3 regions of the Enterococcus sp. LJL120 genome follow, and region 1 is predicted to be linked to each of the others. Evidence: riboswitches for the same ligand, from Rfam matches in the RefSeq annotation. Region 1 holds a riboswitch; each other region holds the start of a gene.
The links. A riboswitch is a leader RNA that binds a small molecule or an ion and turns the genes downstream of it on or off. The one in region 1 is predicted to bind thiamine pyrophosphate.
Positions count from the first base shown of each region.

Region 1 (5,866 bases):
AAACTAACTTAACACTTCATTTCCAAGACACGCATGTACTATCTTTAAATAAAAACTGCTTTATAAATTCAGATTGGAGTGTTTTTTATCTTATATCTAAAAGAAATTACCGAAGAAAATTGGCGTGTGGTAGCAAATTTGTCAGTAACAACTGACCAAAAAAATTATATCGAAACAAATAAAGACTCTTTATTAGAAGCGGCTTATGACAAATCGCTTAATTGGCTTCCTCTAGCTTTGCAAGATGGTGAAATCATTGTTGGCTTTGCGATGGTGGGGGCTTTTGATGAAAAAACGAAGACAATTTGGCTTGACCGCTTGATGATTGATCAAAAATTTCAGCATCAGGGTTACGGCCAAAGATTTATGAAAAAATTACTTGATTACTTGCAACAAAATTGGTCTGTAACTCAGATTCTTTTAAGCGTTCATCGGGAAAATAAAAAAATTTTTCAATTTTATGAAGCGACTGGTTTTGTGAATACACATCAAGTTGATCCGGACAATGGAGAAATTATTATGGTCTTGACCTGCTAAGTATTTTTTGTTTATCAAAAAAATGTTATATTTTCTCATTTATTTAAAAGAAACAGAAAAAGAAAACGTTCGCTTTTAATTACTGTTTTAAAGATAATTTAAAACGCTTTCTCAAAGACTTATCCTTTAATTTTTTCTAAAACTTGTGTTATATTAACTCTGCAATTATTTCAGTTTAAGAAAAGGTGTGGAAGCGATGAGAAAGTATTTTGCAGAATTTTTAGGAACTTTTATGCTGGTGTTTTTAGGAACCGGCACAGTTGTGATTGCCCAAGGGGATACTTTGGCAATTGGCTTGAGCTTTGGTTTAGCCATCACGATTATGGCCTATGCGGTAGGTGGCGTTTCCGGTGGGAATTTTAATCCGGCGGTCTCAACAGCAATGATGATTAATAAGAGATTGTCAGTCAAAGATGGTCTAATTTATATTGTCGCCCAAGCTTTAGGAGCAATCGCTGCTTCTGGTGTGTTATCCATGTTTATTTCTGCCCTAGGTTTAGAAAGTGGTCAATACGGGCAAAATGATTTTTCAAAAATCAGTGCAGGAATGGCTTTCTTAGTGGAAGTAATCATTACCTTCTTATTTATTTTTGTTATCTTAATGGTCACCAGTAAACAATTTGGTAATGCGCAAATGGCACCAATTGCAATTGGTTTAGTCTTAGCCTTTTAATTATTGTGGCCTTGAACTTAACTGGCGGCTCTTTAAATCCCGCAAGAAGCTTAGGACCAGCATTGTTCGCCGGTGGTACAGCTCTCAGCCATTACTGGGTCTTTTTATTGGCTCCATTAGTTGGCGGTGCACTGGCAGCTTTGGCTGGTAAAGCAATGGGCAGTGAAGAATAAAAAAATTTAACCAAAGAAAAGTGCCCACAAAAGTTAGCATTCAAGACTAACTTCTGTGGGCACTTCTTTTATTAGTGTGAGCTTTTTTCTGATAACCAAGTTTCGCCGGTGAAGGCCATCTCCCAAAAAGCTAGCTCGTATTCTTTGGAAAGAATAAAGTCCTCTTTAATTTTGACTTTTTGCTGGTCAGTTAAAGCAGCAGCCAATTCATCCATTAAGTCAATCATCTCTTGTGTTGAAGTTTGGAACCAATCACTGGCATAGGTCGCCAGCCAATTTTGATAAATTTTGGGTGCCGGTTGCGCTGTGGCATAGGTCTTACCGATATCTGCATACAACCAATAACACGGGAGAATTGCCGCAATCGTGTGGGCCAAGCTGCCACTCATGCTGGCACGATAAAGGTGCGAGGTATAAGCATAAGCCGTAGGAGCCGGTTTCAATTCTTGCATTTCCTGCTTGCTGATATTCAAAATTTCTGCGTGCTCCTGATGGACAGTTAACTCAGCTTCAGCAGTCAGCTTGGCTTTTTCGGCCAAGACAGCTGTCAGAGTAAAATCCTCGGCTTGTGAAGCAGCAATGGCATGGATTTTACCGTAATGCTTAAGATAATAAATGTCCTGCAAAATATAAAATTTAAACTTTTCCAGAAGCAAATCACCGTGAACAATTCCTTTTACAAAAGGATGATGTAAACTTTTTTGCCAACTTTCTTCTGTTGCCAAGCGCAATTCTTCAGTAAATCTCATAAAAAAAATCCTCCTCAAGTCCTTCTAAAGACGTGACGCAGGATGGTATGTTTAATTCAGCTAAAGATAGACCCTCAGCTTGCTTAAACTCTACTTCCCTCCGCTGGTCCTAACCAGTTCAGGTTCTAAGGGTGCTAAACTTTTGTTTATCTCAGCCCGCAGGCGCCCCTAGTAGAAATTTTTTTATTTGTCTTGCTAAATAATATGCTAACAGATGTCAGATTGAAGTCAAGAATAAGCAAAAAAATAAACCGCTAGCTGCGGTGGTTATCTGGAGGAAAGCCGTTTTAAAATTTTTGAAACTTTACCAATCTTTGAAGATCGATAAAGTGAAAAATTAGAAATGGTTTCTCAAGATAGGCCAACTGTTTGCTAGCAGTCTATAAAATAAGTGCAAAAATTAATCTTGTTTTGGTGCTTTTTTCTTAAATAAAACAATCGTGAAGACTGCTAATAATGCTAACGTTAAGAAAATTAAGCTGATATCCACTTTGGCAGACATAAAGCCTAACACTGCGGAACCGATAATTCCGATAAAAGAGCCGATGATACCAAATTTTTGCAAGCCGTTTAACTGATCCATCACATCACGGAAACCAACTACAAGGCTAACGGATGCAGCAAAGGCAATAATTCCTAATACAATATGCAAGAAAATCATTTTCTCCCTCCTCTCCTTGTAAAAGAATAGCAAACAAATCATATTTATCGAAACAATCTGCTTCAACAGTGAAATAAAAAGATTTTGCAGTTGGCAAAAAGCGACCGGACGAGATTTAACTAGCACTAACTTTGAAATCCTTTCAAAAATAGTTGCAAAAGCGATAATTTTTTTCGGATTTTCTTTTGATAGTTTCCTAGATTTGCTAAAATGAATTGAAGCTTTAGTTTTGTCGCAAAATTTGCGATTAGGAAAGAGGAGGCAGGTTTGTGGCTAAAAAATATACAAAAGAGCATGAAGTAACCTTTTATGAATGTGATGTCAATCAGCAGATGACCTTTCCAGCACTCTTAAGTGTTGCCGTCAAGGTTTCAGAAGATCAGAGTGCGTTGTTTAATCGAGGGAATGAATATATCCATCAGCTGGGCTTAGGTTGGGTAATTACCAATTATCAAATTGCTATCACAAGAATGCCGACAGTCGGCGAAGTTTGCCAAGTTACTACGGAGGCCAAAGAATACAATAAATTTTTCTGTTACCGTAGCTTTTGGTTTCATGATGCGGCTGGCAATGAGCTGGTGGCAATTGAGTCGGTGTTTGTCTTGATGGACATGGCAGCCCGCAAAGTGACTAGTGTGCCGGATGAGGTCATTGCCCCTTATGAAAGCACCAAAGTAAAATCAATTCGCCGATTTCCCGCAATTGAAAAGGTGGAGACAGGAAAGACGCTACCGTTTCGGGTCCGTTTTTACGATATTGACAGCAATCATCATGTCAACAATTCAATTTATTTCAATTGGATGATTAACGCACTGGACTACCAATTTTTAGTCGAGCACCGGCCGCTGAGCGTCAATATCCGTTTTGATAAAGAGGTTGAATATGGTGCGACGGTGGACAGCTTAGTGGAAGTTGTTGAAAAAGAAGGTCAGCTTTTGACCCGCCATGAAATTCGGTTGGGGGCCGAGCTTTGCTGTGAAGCGAATTTTATTTGGGAGCCAATAAAATAAATAAAAAACTTCAGAAAATTGTATCTTGAAGTGACTTTCGAAAAGCCAGCTAGTTAGGCTAGTTTTTCGTTTCACGACTTTCACAATTTTTTGAAGTTTTTTTACTATTCCTCCAAAAATTCTTGCCGTTCAACGGCCAGCAACTGGCTATTAATGGCAATCAATAATTTTAAGCGGGCCTTTTGGCTGTTAATGCCATTGCAAAAGATGACACCTAATTGCTGCAGCTCTTGACCGCCGCCTTGATAATCGTAAATCGGTTCAACGATACCGTTAAAGCAACGGGAGACGAGCACAACGGGTACTTTTTTGGCCAATAATTTTTTGAGGGCCGGCAAGGTTTGCGGAGGTAGATTGCCAGCGCCTAAGCCTTCAATGACTAAGCCGTCGATTGCAGATTCTGATAAGGCTTCAATCAAATCTCCATGCATTCCCGCGTAACCTTTGACGATGGGAATTAGCCCGTTGACCGCTTGGATATCAATGCGGTCACTGCTAGTCAGTTCCTGCATAAAACGAATATGGAGTTTGGTGATGATGCCAATTGGTCCTAATGTTGGCGTGCGAAAAGTTGCTACATTAGTGGTGTGGGTTTTGGTTACGTAGCGGGCGGTGTGAATTTCATCATTCATTACCACGAGGACACCTTTACCTTGAGCCTCTGGGCAAGCGGCCACCCGAATGGCCGACTCAAAATTATACAGGCCGTCGCTACCGATTTCATTGCTGGAACGCATGGCTCCTGTGATTGCAATCGGCATGATGCCGCCGATGGTTGTATCTAAAAAATAGGCTGTTTCTTCTAAAGTATCGGTACCGTGGGTAATCACCACACCATTGAAATTTTCAGTTTCGGCCCGTTGAATTCGATTTTTTAATAAAAGCATATGCTCAGGCGTAATATGGGGAGAAGGAACATTAAAAATTTCTTCTACGACTAAGTCAACGCCTGCTGGTAAGTTTGGTGCAGAGGTTAATAAAGGATTGCCGGCATCAGGTGCTACTTTGCCTGCTGCATTTTCTTTCATTGCGATTGTGCCGCCGGTGTGCAGCGCTAAAATTTTCATACCATCACCTCAGGAAATTTTTTTGCATGTCATTCTTTGCTTATTGTATACTATATGAATAACAAAACAAGAGGAGCAGATAAAATTGATTAGAATCGGCCTAACCCGTTTTGATGAACACATTAACTTAACTGGGAAACCCAAAGCTAGTCTCTTTGAATATGCTGGCCATCTGCCGCTAGTGGAGTTGGATACCGCTTATTATGCAATTCCTAAGGAGACGACGGTTGCTAATTGGCTGACACAGGTGCCGCCGAGTTTTCGTTTTATTATCAAAATGTATGGCGGTTTAACCAAACAAAATCGTGAGGACAAGTATTTTTCTTCTGAAGAAGCGATGGCAGAAGCGTATCTGACAGCATTGAAGCCCTTGGTTGACAGTAAGCAGCTCTTTTATTTTCTCTGTCAGTTTCCCAGTTTTTTTGACTGCACTTCAGAAAATGTGGCCTATCTGCAAAAGCTGCGACATCTTTTACCGAATGTGCCGTTAGCCATCGAGTTTCGTTCTGAAAGTTGGTATCAGGAAAATGTTTTAAACTCCATGCGAAAGTTTATGCAGGAAAATCAATTTTCTTTGGTCATAATTGATGAGCCGCAGGTGGCCAATCGCAGCGTGCCTTTTGATGACTTTGTCACCAATCCAGATTTTACGATGTTTCGTTTTCATGGCCGCAATGTTCCTGGTTGGCAGGAAAATGGCGCTGATTGGCAGCAAAAACGCACCTTGTATGATTATAATGGGGCAGAGATTAAACAATTAGCAGCCTCAATTCGACAAACGGCTAAGGCCAGTCGGGAAGTGGCCGTCATTTTCAATAATAATTCCGGCGGTCATGCAGCCGGTAATGCTTTGATGATGGTGAAGGAATTGGGGTTGGATTATCAAGGTTTAAATCCTAAGCAGCTGGATTTATTTTAAATGGAATATGAAAAGAAAGAGTGGGGCCATGATTAAGGCAATTTTTTTTGATATAGATGGGACGCTGGTGGGCAGTG
Region 1 covers NZ_JBTXLV010000001.1:273,725-279,590, forward strand. The annotation lists gene ACYSNU_RS01355 (GNAT family N-acetyltransferase) at 127-537, shown strand; partial or broken gene ACYSNU_RS01360 (MIP/aquaporin family protein) at 734-1,383, shown strand; gene tenA (thiaminase II) at 1,455-2,132, opposite strand; TPP riboswitch at 2,211-2,312, opposite strand; gene ACYSNU_RS01370 (hypothetical protein) at 2,533-2,793, opposite strand; gene ACYSNU_RS01375 (acyl-ACP thioesterase domain-containing protein) at 3,063-3,803, shown strand; gene ACYSNU_RS01380 (asparaginase) at 3,908-4,870, opposite strand; gene ACYSNU_RS01385 (DUF72 domain-containing protein) at 4,956-5,789, shown strand; gene ACYSNU_RS01390 (Cof-type HAD-IIB family hydrolase) at 5,818-5,866, shown strand, end outside.

Region 2 (5,866 bases), on a different contig from region 1:
GAGACGGAAGGGAAAAATTTTACTTAGAAGATGACAGTGAAGCAACTAACTAGTTACATGAACAGAAAAATTTTTTCGATCATAAGATAATAAAAATTAGCGGCTGCAGTTTTAATAGAACTGGGAACCTGATTAAACGTTTCAGTATTTGCAATGGGAGAGGATTTCTTCCTCAAAAGGAAATACTTTTAACTTTTTAAATAGTTATCTTAGGAACTGCTTTTATTGCAGTTTTTCGTTGCTATAATCTGAGAGGGTACACAGAATATTTAAGGATGAAAATAATTGCAATTCATTATAAATATAGAAATATAAAAAAATATTACTTTAAAATGGTCAAATATAAATTGACACTTTATTGTAAAGCTTTTAAAATTATTAGTGAATCATATCAAAAATGATATTTCTTATTTTTGATAATTAGTCATAGTCATAGATAAATAAAAATCGGTAGATGTTTGCTTTTTTTTAAAGTTTTGTAATAGCAAGGAGTAGAAAAGGTAAATTTTTAGGAGGTGTTGTGGTGGCACATATAGGGATTCTTACGAAGGATGTTTTATCAGAATCAGATTTTCAAAATAAACTTCAACTATTGGGGTATGAAGTTTTTTGCTCGAAAGTCATGTTTGAGAGTATTTTGAAGAGACGAGGACAGAAGTATTTGGATATTTTCACCATTATCATAATTAGTCAGACTATTTTTTTGGAAGAAGAAATCCAACCAATTATTGCTGCGACAAAGGCTGCAGATGCTGTTTTACTTCAGGTAACTGAGGAAAATACAGCGAAAAATACTGCTGGACATGAGGAATTTGGGGTTTTAAAAAGAATCAGAAAAACTATTTCTTTAATTGAGTTAAAAGATATCATGGCGGAAGCTGAAACAACTTTAGCTGAGCGAATCTCAAAGCAAAATATTGAGATTCGCCAAGAGAAATTTTTGGATAGCTTATCCAAAAATGAGCGGAAAGTATTTATTATTTTGTTTAATGCACAGGGCAGTTTTATTGATCGAGAACAGTTAAGTCAGCTAATTTGGCCTGGTGAAGTGACAAATTCACGGTTGGTCCAACTTTCACAGCTAATCGCCAAAATTCGCAAGAAATTGGTGGGGGCGGGCTTTTCTAAAGACAGCTTGAGTACGAACTGGACAAAAGGGTACGCTATATCCAACAAGTTGCAATCCCCCCGTAGGCTTTAGAGAGCTTAGACAAATGAAAGTGAGCCCGTATTTTATTAAGGAGAAAATATCGTCTCCTATGCGGATATCACGGAAAACTATGCCTACGTAAAGGATTGGGAACAGGTCAAGGTGGCTTCTGAATATTTTGACATGAATTTCTGGAGCGGCGGCGATAGCTATGTCGGCACAGACTTCGTAGCCCTAGTTGAGCAGGTAGGTGAACTGTATGTGATTCCAAAGGAAGATTTGACAGCAGGCTTAGAAAAATTGGCACGGCCGAGGAGTATGCCAATCAAGAAGTCGAAATTTATAATACGTTAGAAGTGGCTGCTAAGAATGGTAATTTTGGTCAACTATTAACCATTGAGCTAGGTCCAGAAGGAATTCCTGCACGAAAAACAGCCCGAGTATATGACAATCGAATGTAAAAAATCCCTGCTTTTAGTGGCAAGCACTGTCCTCAAGAAATCAAAATTTTTGAGGGCAGTGCACCAAATTGAAAGCAAGGATCTTTTTTACTTCTTCGCCGAAAAAACCTGCGGTGCAGTCTTCACCACAAACAATGAAGGAGCTACTGAAACCAACACGCCTAAAACAACTGCGATGTAGATGGCGTTCATTAAAAAGCTGGCGCCGTTTAGCGTGAAGGAGTACCAGTAAGGGCTCATGCCTTCGGGTGCGTAAGCGCCCCAGACGAATACGCCTGCCCAAAAGTGCCAGAACCAGCGGGAAAAGGCTGCGACAATGCCGCCAATCACAACGTAGGTGATGGCTTTTTTTGTTTTGTCAGCGCTGATGGCCTGCTGCACTTGGCGGGCGAAAATGCCCGCCATGCCAGCGAAAGCAAAGGCGAAGGGATATTCAAAAATAATTTGTGGTACTGATACCATGTATTTTAGAGCGTTGCCGGAGACGATGCTTAAAAGGCCCCAGACAAAGCCGGCTGTTAGGCCGGGGATTAAGCCGCGGCGATAAGAATACAAAACTAACGGGACCATTCCCAGTGATAAATCTAAACTAGCGTTTAATGATTGCAACGGAATAAAAGACAAGGCCATTGCCATGGCCGCCACCAATGTTCCTTCGACCCACACCCGAATATCCATTTTTTTCGACATAAAAAACCTCTCCCTTGGTCTATGCAAAGAAGAGGTTGGACGTGTCGTCTGACCATTACAATTCCTACGCTCGAATAACCGAAACAGGTACGAGGGTTTAGAGTATTACTCAATCTCAGCCACAAGGGCTCCCCTTTGCAAAGTTGTATTTAATTATGCATTTACTTTATCACAGATAATATACTTTAGCGAGCAATTAATTTGCATTTTGGTTGATTAAATAATTTAAATCGTCATTTTCAATGGCGATTTGCCAGCTTTTTTCATTGGCGTTGTAAGTAATCGAAGCTGCTAGCTGCTCACTTGCTTGGGCTGATTGCGACTTCCAGAAGCGATCTTCCACGACGTAAATGGGTATTTTAAATAATTGATTGGTGTATTCCGCCTTATCAAAGCTAAAGGAAATGCCCTCTTGAAAGAGGTGCTTCAAGGTTTTCAGCTGACTTGTTGGAATCGGCTCAACTGCGCTGCTGCGGCGGAAAATCGAGCGGCGTTCATTGACCCGCGGCTGTAAAATTGTCGTGATTTTTTTCGCCAAGACTTGGAAAAATTCATCTAAGTAGCGGTAATAGGTCTTGCTAAAATAGCCGCTGCCGTCAAAGTAGACAAAATTATTTTGCAGCTTATAGAAAAACGGCGAACGCAGCGGGTGCTGTGTGTGGCCGAGATACAATAATTCAGAAATTTCAATCGGTGTTAATTCTTTGAGCATCGTCACATCATTAAAATCAATCCACTTGTTTTGACTGCTGGGTCCCCGCCGTTGCCATTGCTGGCCGTAATTGATGACGGCCTCGGTCCCTTTAATCATCTTCATACCGGTATGGGATTCAAATTCCCCCATAGTTGTCGCGGTATCTAATAATAATAAATTCTTAGGCTGGTGGGTGATGGCAGCAAAAAAGTCGCTGGCATAGATGCCCCGCGTTAAAACGGTGTTATTCAATGTGTCGATGTGGACACAAATATTGCTGTTCAATTAAACCCCTCCCCATCCTAGATTATGCTAATTCTATTTTACCTTGTTTTCATTACATTAGGTATTTCTTTTCTTTTAAGATTTTGTTACAAAGGAGACAAAAGTCAACAGTATTCTATCATTAAGCTGACGATTTTGCGGAAGAATTGGCGGCGAATGAAAAAAGAAAATTAAATTTCAGTTTTTGTGAAGGAAATTTTTTCAGTTTTTCAAATTTTTCACAAGGCTGTGAGACTGTTCCCTGACAAGCGCAGTTTTACGAAATCTTAAAGGAAATGTGGTAAAATACCAATAAGAAAACGTTGGTTGTTTTAAGGGCAATCGACAGGAGGAACGGTCATGAGTAAGAAAAAGAAAGCTTCGGCTAAACGGCCGCAACCAACCCGCAAAAAGAAAAAACGCAATCCGGTGCTCCGCTGGCTGTCGAATATTTTTCTGCTGCTGTTGCTAGTTGCTGGCTTGGCGTTAGTTTTTAATGAGCAGATTAAAGATTTTTTAATGGCCCGCAATACCGAGCAATATTCAATTGGTAATTATACGCGGGATGATATCGTTGAAAATCAAGATGCCCAGGCGACCTTTGATTATGATCAGGTTTCCGCCATTAGCACGGAGGCGGTTATCCAAGACCAATTTTCAGATTCGGATTTTGCGGTCATCGGGGCGGTAGCAGTGCCCTCAGTGGGGATTAACCTGCCGATTTTTAAAGGTGTTGAGTACAATGCCCTCTTTTATGGGGCTGGCACCACCAAAGAAAATCAAGTGATGGGGGAAGGCAATTACGGGCTGGCCAGTCACCGTGCCGCCAATGCTGATTTATTATTCCGGCCTTTAACGAGAGTTTCAGAAGGTGAAATCATTTATCTAACTGACTTAGAAAATATTTATACCTATACTATTTACAATATTGAAATCGTGCAGCCGACCGATTCCTATGTCTTAGATGATGTTCCCGGAAGAACGATTGTCACGTTATTGACCTGTGGCGATGGCGCCGGCACCAATCGGTTAATCGTTCAAGGCGAGTTGGCATCAGTAACCCCGATTGCAGATGCTACATCGGATATGACGGCGGCCTTTGATATTAGTGCCAACACGTATTAGTCGCAGATTAATTAAAAAGTAACTGCCAAATGAAGAGCTAGGAGATGGACATGAAGTTTTCGCCACTTTATCAATCAGAAGACACCCAATGGAAAAATCGTTTAAATCAAGGCCAACTCGTTTGGCCTTTTTTTGGCAGCCACAGCGAAGCACGTCGTAAGCTGTTAGCGCAGTCAGGAAAGTTGGCGGCTGTTGTGGAAACAGCCAGCTGCCATTTCTTTTTCTCTTATCAAAAAACAGCAGAGGCCTTGATTATTGATAATCTGCTAGTGCTCCGCTGCCGCTCGCAAAAACAATTGCTGAGAGTGGTAGAACAAGTTGCCCGCTCTTTTTTCAAAAAGACCTTGATATTAGATTTTTCTCAGCGGCAGGTGTCTTTCCAAGACGATATTTTTAAACAAGCGGGCTTTCAAGAGACCGCTGGCGGCTTGAGCAAAAAACTCGTCTATAAAAATGCCTTAGTTTTTGGCGGCGGCGGTTCCCATGGTGCCTATCAAGTGGGTGTCTGGATGGCTCTGACGGAAAGCCATGTGCCGATTCAGATTTTGACGGGAGCTTCAGTGGGAGCCTTGAATGGGGCGCTATTTGCGCAGGGGGATTTGGCCGCTGCCAAAACCCTGTGGCAAAGAATGTCGACGGATCATGTGCTAGTGTTTCCGAAAGCTAGCGAGCAGTCGGAAAACTTGCCGAGTCTACTAAGTCAAATCGGTTCTTTGACGACATCGGCGATCAAAAATCGTGGCGTTTCGGCGGAACCGCTGCGGAACATTTTGCTGGATTTATACGATGCTGAAAAAATGCGGGAGACAACAGTTGATTTTCAATTTGTAACGACGGCGATTGCTGGTCTGCGGGAGACCCGCATTAGCTATCAGCCAGAGTTTCAAAAGGATTGGGTTTCTTGGCTGTTAGCCTCGGCTTCATTTTTTCCGGCGATGGCTCTCCAGGAAATCGACGGCAATTATTATATGGACGGTGGCTATCGCAACAATATTCCTGTTGACATTGCCTATCAAAAAGGAGCGACGGATTGTTTTGTGGTGGACATTAAAGGTCCGGGGCTGACAAAACCGGTGCGCCAGCCAGAAGGTGTCAATCTTTTTACCCTGCATTCCCCTTGGAGTTTGGGTTCGTTTTTACTTTTTTCACCGGAGCGATCCCAAAGTAATTTAACGTTAGGTTATTTAGAGACCCGCAAATGTTTAGGTAATTTACAAGGCTTTTGGTACAGCTTTTTGCCTGAGGAGGATTTGGAAAAAGAGTGGCAGCAGTTTTATCAGGAATTTACGGCTGCTATCCCCGGTAAAAAAATGGAGCGCAAAGAATTTCTCGACCGTTTTAGCAAAATTTACGGTCAAAAAGTCGTCTGGGAAACAGTTGGCCGCTGTCTTTTGGAATCAGCGGCCCGTTACACTGCGGTAGCCCCGACAGAAATTTATGATTATGCTACAATGAAGGCAGCAATTTTGAATAATTTAGCAG
Region 2 covers NZ_JBTXLV010000002.1:133,327-139,192, reverse strand. The annotation lists gene ACYSNU_RS03825 (helix-turn-helix domain-containing protein) at 524-1,201, shown strand; gene ACYSNU_RS03820 (hypothetical protein) at 1,313-1,504, shown strand; gene thiT (energy-coupled thiamine transporter ThiT) at 1,699-2,301, opposite strand; TPP riboswitch at 2,346-2,446, opposite strand; gene ACYSNU_RS03810 (hypothetical protein) at 2,498-3,280, opposite strand; gene ACYSNU_RS03805 (class A sortase) at 3,620-4,384, shown strand; gene ACYSNU_RS03800 (patatin-like phospholipase family protein) at 4,435-5,866, shown strand, end outside.
Region 2: it holds a riboswitch for thiamine pyrophosphate, as region 1 does, so the genes downstream of both, thiT (energy-coupled thiamine transporter ThiT) here and tenA (thiaminase II) in region 1, are expected to answer to the same signal.

Region 3 (5,866 bases), on a different contig from region 1:
TTTCTTCTATTATAAGCTCAACCGCTTCACTTGGTTGGGCCCAATGGTTGGTTGGGCCGTGACCATGTCCCACTGAGATTCCCTCGGTAATTGCGCCTTGAATAAACCCTTTGGCAATAAAAATCGCAGTTTCTAAGTCGGTCCCTTTAGCTAATTCTGCGGCGATGCAGGCCGAGAAGGTATCGCCGGTCCCGTGGGTATTTTCAGTTTCCACTCGGGGCGTTTTCAGCCAAAATGCTTTTTGATTGGCCAATAAAATAAAATCGGCGGCCTGTGGATCGGCACTATGCCCGCCTTTGATGATTACATTTTTGGCGCCTATGGCTTGAATATCTTTAGCCGCTTGAATCATCTCGGCGGCTGTTTTGATTTCTCTGCCTAAGATCACTTCGGCCTCCGGTAAATTAGGCGTGATAACTGTTGCAAGCGGGAGTAATTTTTCTTTGATAACAGCCACTGCCGCATCCTGCAATAAAGGATGACCACCCTTTGCAATCATCACCGGATCAACAATTAATGGTCCAAAATCATATTTTTTCAAATTTTCAACGACGGTTTCCACCCGCTCAATGTCTGCCAGCATTCCTGTTTTGCAAGCTTTGATAGCAAAATCGGCGGCTAAAGATGAAAATTGAGCATCAATAAATCCGCTGGGAATCGCCAGGCTATCTTGGACCCCATAGGTATTTTGGGCAGTCAAGGCCACGATAATGCTCATGCCAAATGCATGGCGGGCTTGAAACGTTTTTAAATCCGCCTGAATACCGGCACCGCCCCCAGAATCACTGCCGGCAATTGTGACGACTTGCGGAGTTCTATTTTCCATTTATTTCTCCTCCAATAATTCATTCATTTTTTTATTTAAGCTGCGGACTTTTTCGGCCACTTGATCAGCCTTCATAATCTCACTGACCACTGCGATACCGGCAATCCCGCTGCCTGAGAAAGTCTGTAGATTTGTTTCATTAATGCCGCCAATTGCTACCACCGGAATGGCAACCGTTGCTGTGATATCCTTCAAAGTATTTAATGGCGTGACAGGACTGTCTTTGGTTTTCGTGGGAAACATCGCCCCAACTCCCAGATAGTCCGCTCCACTGGCTTGCGCTTCTTCAGCCCGAGCCACGCTCTTTGCCGACACCCCTAAAATTTTATCGCCGATTAATTGTCGCGTCACCGCCACCGGTAATTCATCATCGCCGATATGCACACCAGCGGCATCGACAGCCAGACAAATATCAACCCGATCATTAATAATCAAAGGAATCTGATAGGTGTCGGTAATTTTTTTCACCTTGACCGCTAAGTTAAAAAAATCGCCGGTGGTTAAGGTTTTTTCCCGCAGCTGGACTAAAGTGACGCCATTTTCACAGGCCTCTGTAATCACCGACAAAAATTGCGCCTCGGATAAATCAAATGCTCCTGTCACAAGATAAAGCTTCAGTAGTTTTTCCATCTTCATAAAACACTCCCCTTTAACTTTTCAAACCAGAGCGGCTGCTCCTTTAACAGCGCCAATTGATTGAGGGTCTCCTGGCGAAAATCAGCCAAAGCCTCTGGCGCTCTCAATGTTTGACTGGCAGCTTCACCGCATAAATTGAAATAGGTCACAGCGGCCAGCGCTGCCACAATCGTCCTTTGCCCGCTGCCTAAAAAGGCAGCTGCTAAAGCACCGACAATGTCTCCGGTTCCGGTAAAATTATCCAACTGCCAGACACCATTTTTCAAAAGCAGGCACTCGTTTTTGTTGACCAATAAATCCTGCACACCGGTTGCTAAAAAGATCGTTTCAGGATAATCTTGCGCAACTTTTTGTAGTGCAGCGGCTAATTCCTGTAAAGCGATCATTTCCTGATCCAATTGGCTGCCGTCAACGCCCCGGCCGTGGCTGGTTAACTGGCAAAAGCGCCGCAGCTCAGATATATTGCCCTTCACAATTTGCGGCTGGTGCGTCATCAGTTGCCAAGCCAAATCGTAGCGCAGCTGACTAGCAGAAACGCCGACTAAATCAATGACCATTGGCGTCGCCGTTTTTTCAGCAAAAGCAGCGGCGGCTAGTAAATTGGCTTCCCGTTCTGGCGATAAATGTCCTAAATTCAGCAGCAAGCTATCATTTTGCTTAAAGAAATCAGCAAACTCCCGCGGATCATCCGCCATCACCGGCTTGGCCTCGATATATAAGAGGGCATTTGCGACAGACTCACAGGTGATTTCATTAGTAATACATTGCACCAAAGGACCTTTTTTCAAAGGAAAAATTTCTGCTAGTGCTTTAGTGTAATCTTCAAGCCTTGAGTTTTCCATGGGATTTCCCTCCAAAAATTTGTTGAACACGTTTGAAACTAGGGAGCGGGCTGATTTTTTTCAGCAAAAGCCACGCAACGGCGGAACCAATCAGCGTTGCTCCGATAAATCTTGGTGTATAAATAGACCAATAAAGACTTTGGCTACTACCAGTAAAAAGAACCATCACTGGATAGGATAAAATCGAACCGAGAATACCTGTGCCGATAATTTCCCCCAGCATCGCTCCGATTGGTTTTTGAAATAGACGAAAGCCAATGCCTGCTAAGGCTGCTCCAAAAACTGCCCCCGTTAATGCTAACGGCGGAATACCTAATAAGGTCATTCGGATAATGCCGCAGACTAGCGCCATCACCGTTGCAAAAAATGGTCCCAGCAAAACACCCGCGATAATATTCATAACGCTGGACATTGGTGCCATCCCTTCAATGCGAAACAGCGGTGATAACACGACATCTAGCGCAATCATCAGTCCTAAAAAAGCTAGGCGAAATACTTTTTGCGAATGGGTCATCTGTTCCTCCTTATTTTCCGATTTAACTGTCTTAGTGATTTCTTAGCTTAAATTTTTAGTTCAACAACAAAAAGCCATTTATTTTCTATTCACTTAGAAAACAAATGGCGGCTAAAAAAAAGAGGCTGCGACAATAGTCCAACAAAGCGCAACTTTCAAAATATTCTCAGCGAATACTTAAAAATGGCTCCGTTAACAGATTAGCGTCACAGCCTCTGAAAAAATTCAGTCATTGACATTTCCCTTCGGCAGTTTTAACTGCGGCAGGTTCAATGGGTATAATCTCAGCATAGTGCACCCCAAATGTTTCTTTATTTAATTGTTTTTAGTATAGCACAAGTCTGCTAAAGAAAAGCCAGTCTTTATGAAAAAGCCATCCAAGTCGGCTCCATCAAATTGCCATCAGGGTCCTCCACTTCCAGTTGAACCATCTGTTCTTCGGGAATCCCCATCTCCAAATGATAGAAATCGCCGCCATTAGCTTTGGCGGTTGCGGCAAATTTTTTGACTGCATCGCCGCTAGCTAAACCAAAGGCTACCATCGATCCACTGTGGGTGTGGGGATTGGCAATCTTTTTATCCCGAATAAAGCCTTGGTAAAAATCATGGGTCAACAGCATAATCCAAAAGTTATCGTCCCAGACTAGTGCCGCCGAATGCTCATTGGAAAAATCGCGATTTTGTTGAAAGCCTAGCGCTTCGTAAAAATTGATAGAACGAGTCAAATCTGTTACTGGAAAGTTTACAAAAACCATTGTACTCATTAGAACACCTCCTTTTTTTAGACAAGTATCACAAGTTTCCACCATTTTGTAAAAATATCTGCTTTGAATTTTTACTTCCGGCCATCCTTGAGCATCACAACAACGCGAAATTGGCGTTCAGGATGGCTGTCTTTATTGACAGCTTGAATAAAGGCTTCAAACATTTCGCCGTAGCCATAATATAAGAGCTGGCTGAGCACTTGATTTTTGCCCCTAGGTACATAGCCAATTTTCTTATCTTGATAATAAACCGCCACAGCTTCAGGATCGTGGGGATTGTCCGGTTCAGCCTGAAGCGTCACTGGCTTGCCCCAGTTCAACTCTTCTGCCACATGAATCCCATCCCAATAGGCAAAGCCGGCCAAATGAAAGTCGCTGAAATGGCGACTTGGTTCACTTTTTTTGAATTCATTCATCATTTTAAAAGCGCCTCCTTTTCTTTTATTATAACAAAAGTTATCGGAAGCGGTAGCCTTCATCGGCAATAGCTGACTATTTTAAAAAAATTCCCGCAATCTTTTTATTTTATTTTTCCCGCTGATAATGCAGCTCAACAAATTCTCCCATGATTGTCGTATCCACTAGCTTTAAGCGCTGCTGGTAGTCCGCTTCTTCAAAAAGGCGTTTGCCTTTGCCTAGTAAAATCGGGGTAATCTGAATCCACCATTCATCAATCAAGTCTGCTTGAATCAGCTCGGTCACAAGGCCACCACCGCCGACAATCCAAATCATTTTTTCCTCTTGAGCTTTTAATTGTGAAATAAAAGCAGCCGGCTCCTGCTTCACCACAATTGCATCGGGCAAGTCAGCCGTTAGAGTGTTGGAAAACACATAATTTTGCTTGCCGGGATTTAACGGCTCGCCGGCTAGAATTTTTTTGGTCTCTTGATAACTGATGCGACCCATCACAGCCGAACCAATTTTTTCGTAAAAGGCGCTGTAAGTCTCGACACCTCCTTGATTGGTTTCAAATAACCATTGCAGACTGTCCTTTTGGTCTGCTAAAAAACCATCTAAACTGATGGCCCCGTAAAACGCTACTTTTGCCATTGCGCTCTGTCCTTTCTTGTCAAGTTTCTTCTATTAAAACCATTATCATCGGAAAAGAACCGTAACACAAGAAAAAACTATGACCAACAAAGTAGCCGCTGAATTTCCAAGTCCTTTTCCTGCAAATTTTTTTGCAAGTAAGAACCTATTCAGCAAGTTGTTAGGGCTACAATCAAAGTCATAGTTTTTATCTTTAAAATTTTCAATTAAAGTAGTCTTTACGTTTCAGCTTCAAGGCTGATCTTCACCGGGGTCTTGGCGACCATATCCTTTGGCAGTACGGTACACGCCCACTCCCAAAAGAAATAATCCTAAGCCAACTAGAGACAATTGGCCGACAGTATCACCGAAAAATGGCGTAATCCATAGATGCCAAGAAAAAACCCATGCTAAAGGAATCAAGGCAACCATGATCCACAATAATTTTTTTATAAGTGTCATCTTATCCCCTCCTATTTCATCTGAAGTGATTCCATTTCTTCCAATAAGATTGTTTGCTAGCCAACTGTCTTTCCTTTTACAAAACAGCGGACTGCAACAAACTAGAAAAAGTGGAACCAGTGCTTCTAATAATTTATTTCGCTATCAGGCACGTCATAATATTTATTAATCATATGATAGGCCGTAATCTGCAAAATTGTCATCAGCGGCAGCATTGCCGCTGATCCGACTGCTACCCACAATTGTGATTCCCGACCGCTAGCTGCGTCCATAATCGATAGTGCGGGCCCGGCACTGTTCACAATTACATTGGGATACAAGCCTTGGAAAATAATTCCCATAAAGGCGGCGATACAAACGACCGCCAGCCAAAAAATTAGCTGATGCCTTTGGCTAGTTCTCAGTAAGTAAGCCATGCTAAGGCTGCAAACTACTATAACCACAATTAAAAAGGTAATCGCTACAAAATGAGTGTTGAAAACATTGGTAGCATTTGCCAAAAGGATAACTTCAAGCACCGCAAGCACAATAAAAATTAGATTGACGACCCGCAATTTTTTGCCTAGTGAGGCCTGCAGTTCCGCTGAAACTTTTTTTATCACACGGGCTAAACCGATTTGTAGACAGGCAGCCATTAACAACAGTGCAGAACAAATCGTAAACGGGGTGAAAACATCCCCCATCGTGATATAGATAAAATTATCGCGAATCGGCACGCCTTTTAAAATGCTGGAAAACACAATGCCTAAGATAAAAGGCGGAACTAAGCTGCCTAAAAAAAGTCCCCAATCCC
Region 3 covers NZ_JBTXLV010000002.1:10,526-16,391, forward strand. The annotation lists gene thiD (bifunctional hydroxymethylpyrimidine kinase/phosphomethylpyrimidine kinase) at 1-826, opposite strand, end outside; gene thiE (thiamine phosphate synthase) at 827-1,456, opposite strand; gene thiM (hydroxyethylthiazole kinase) at 1,459-2,304, opposite strand; gene thiW (energy coupling factor transporter S component ThiW) at 2,285-2,773, opposite strand; TPP riboswitch at 3,042-3,130, opposite strand; gene ACYSNU_RS03225 (VOC family protein) at 3,181-3,582, opposite strand; gene ACYSNU_RS03230 (HIRAN domain-containing protein) at 3,654-3,998, opposite strand; gene ACYSNU_RS03235 (dihydrofolate reductase family protein) at 4,108-4,632, opposite strand; gene ACYSNU_RS03240 (hypothetical protein) at 4,864-5,073, opposite strand; gene cydB (cytochrome d ubiquinol oxidase subunit II) at 5,199-5,866, opposite strand, start outside.
Region 3: it holds a riboswitch for thiamine pyrophosphate, as region 1 does, so the genes downstream of both, thiW (energy coupling factor transporter S component ThiW) here and tenA (thiaminase II) in region 1, are expected to answer to the same signal.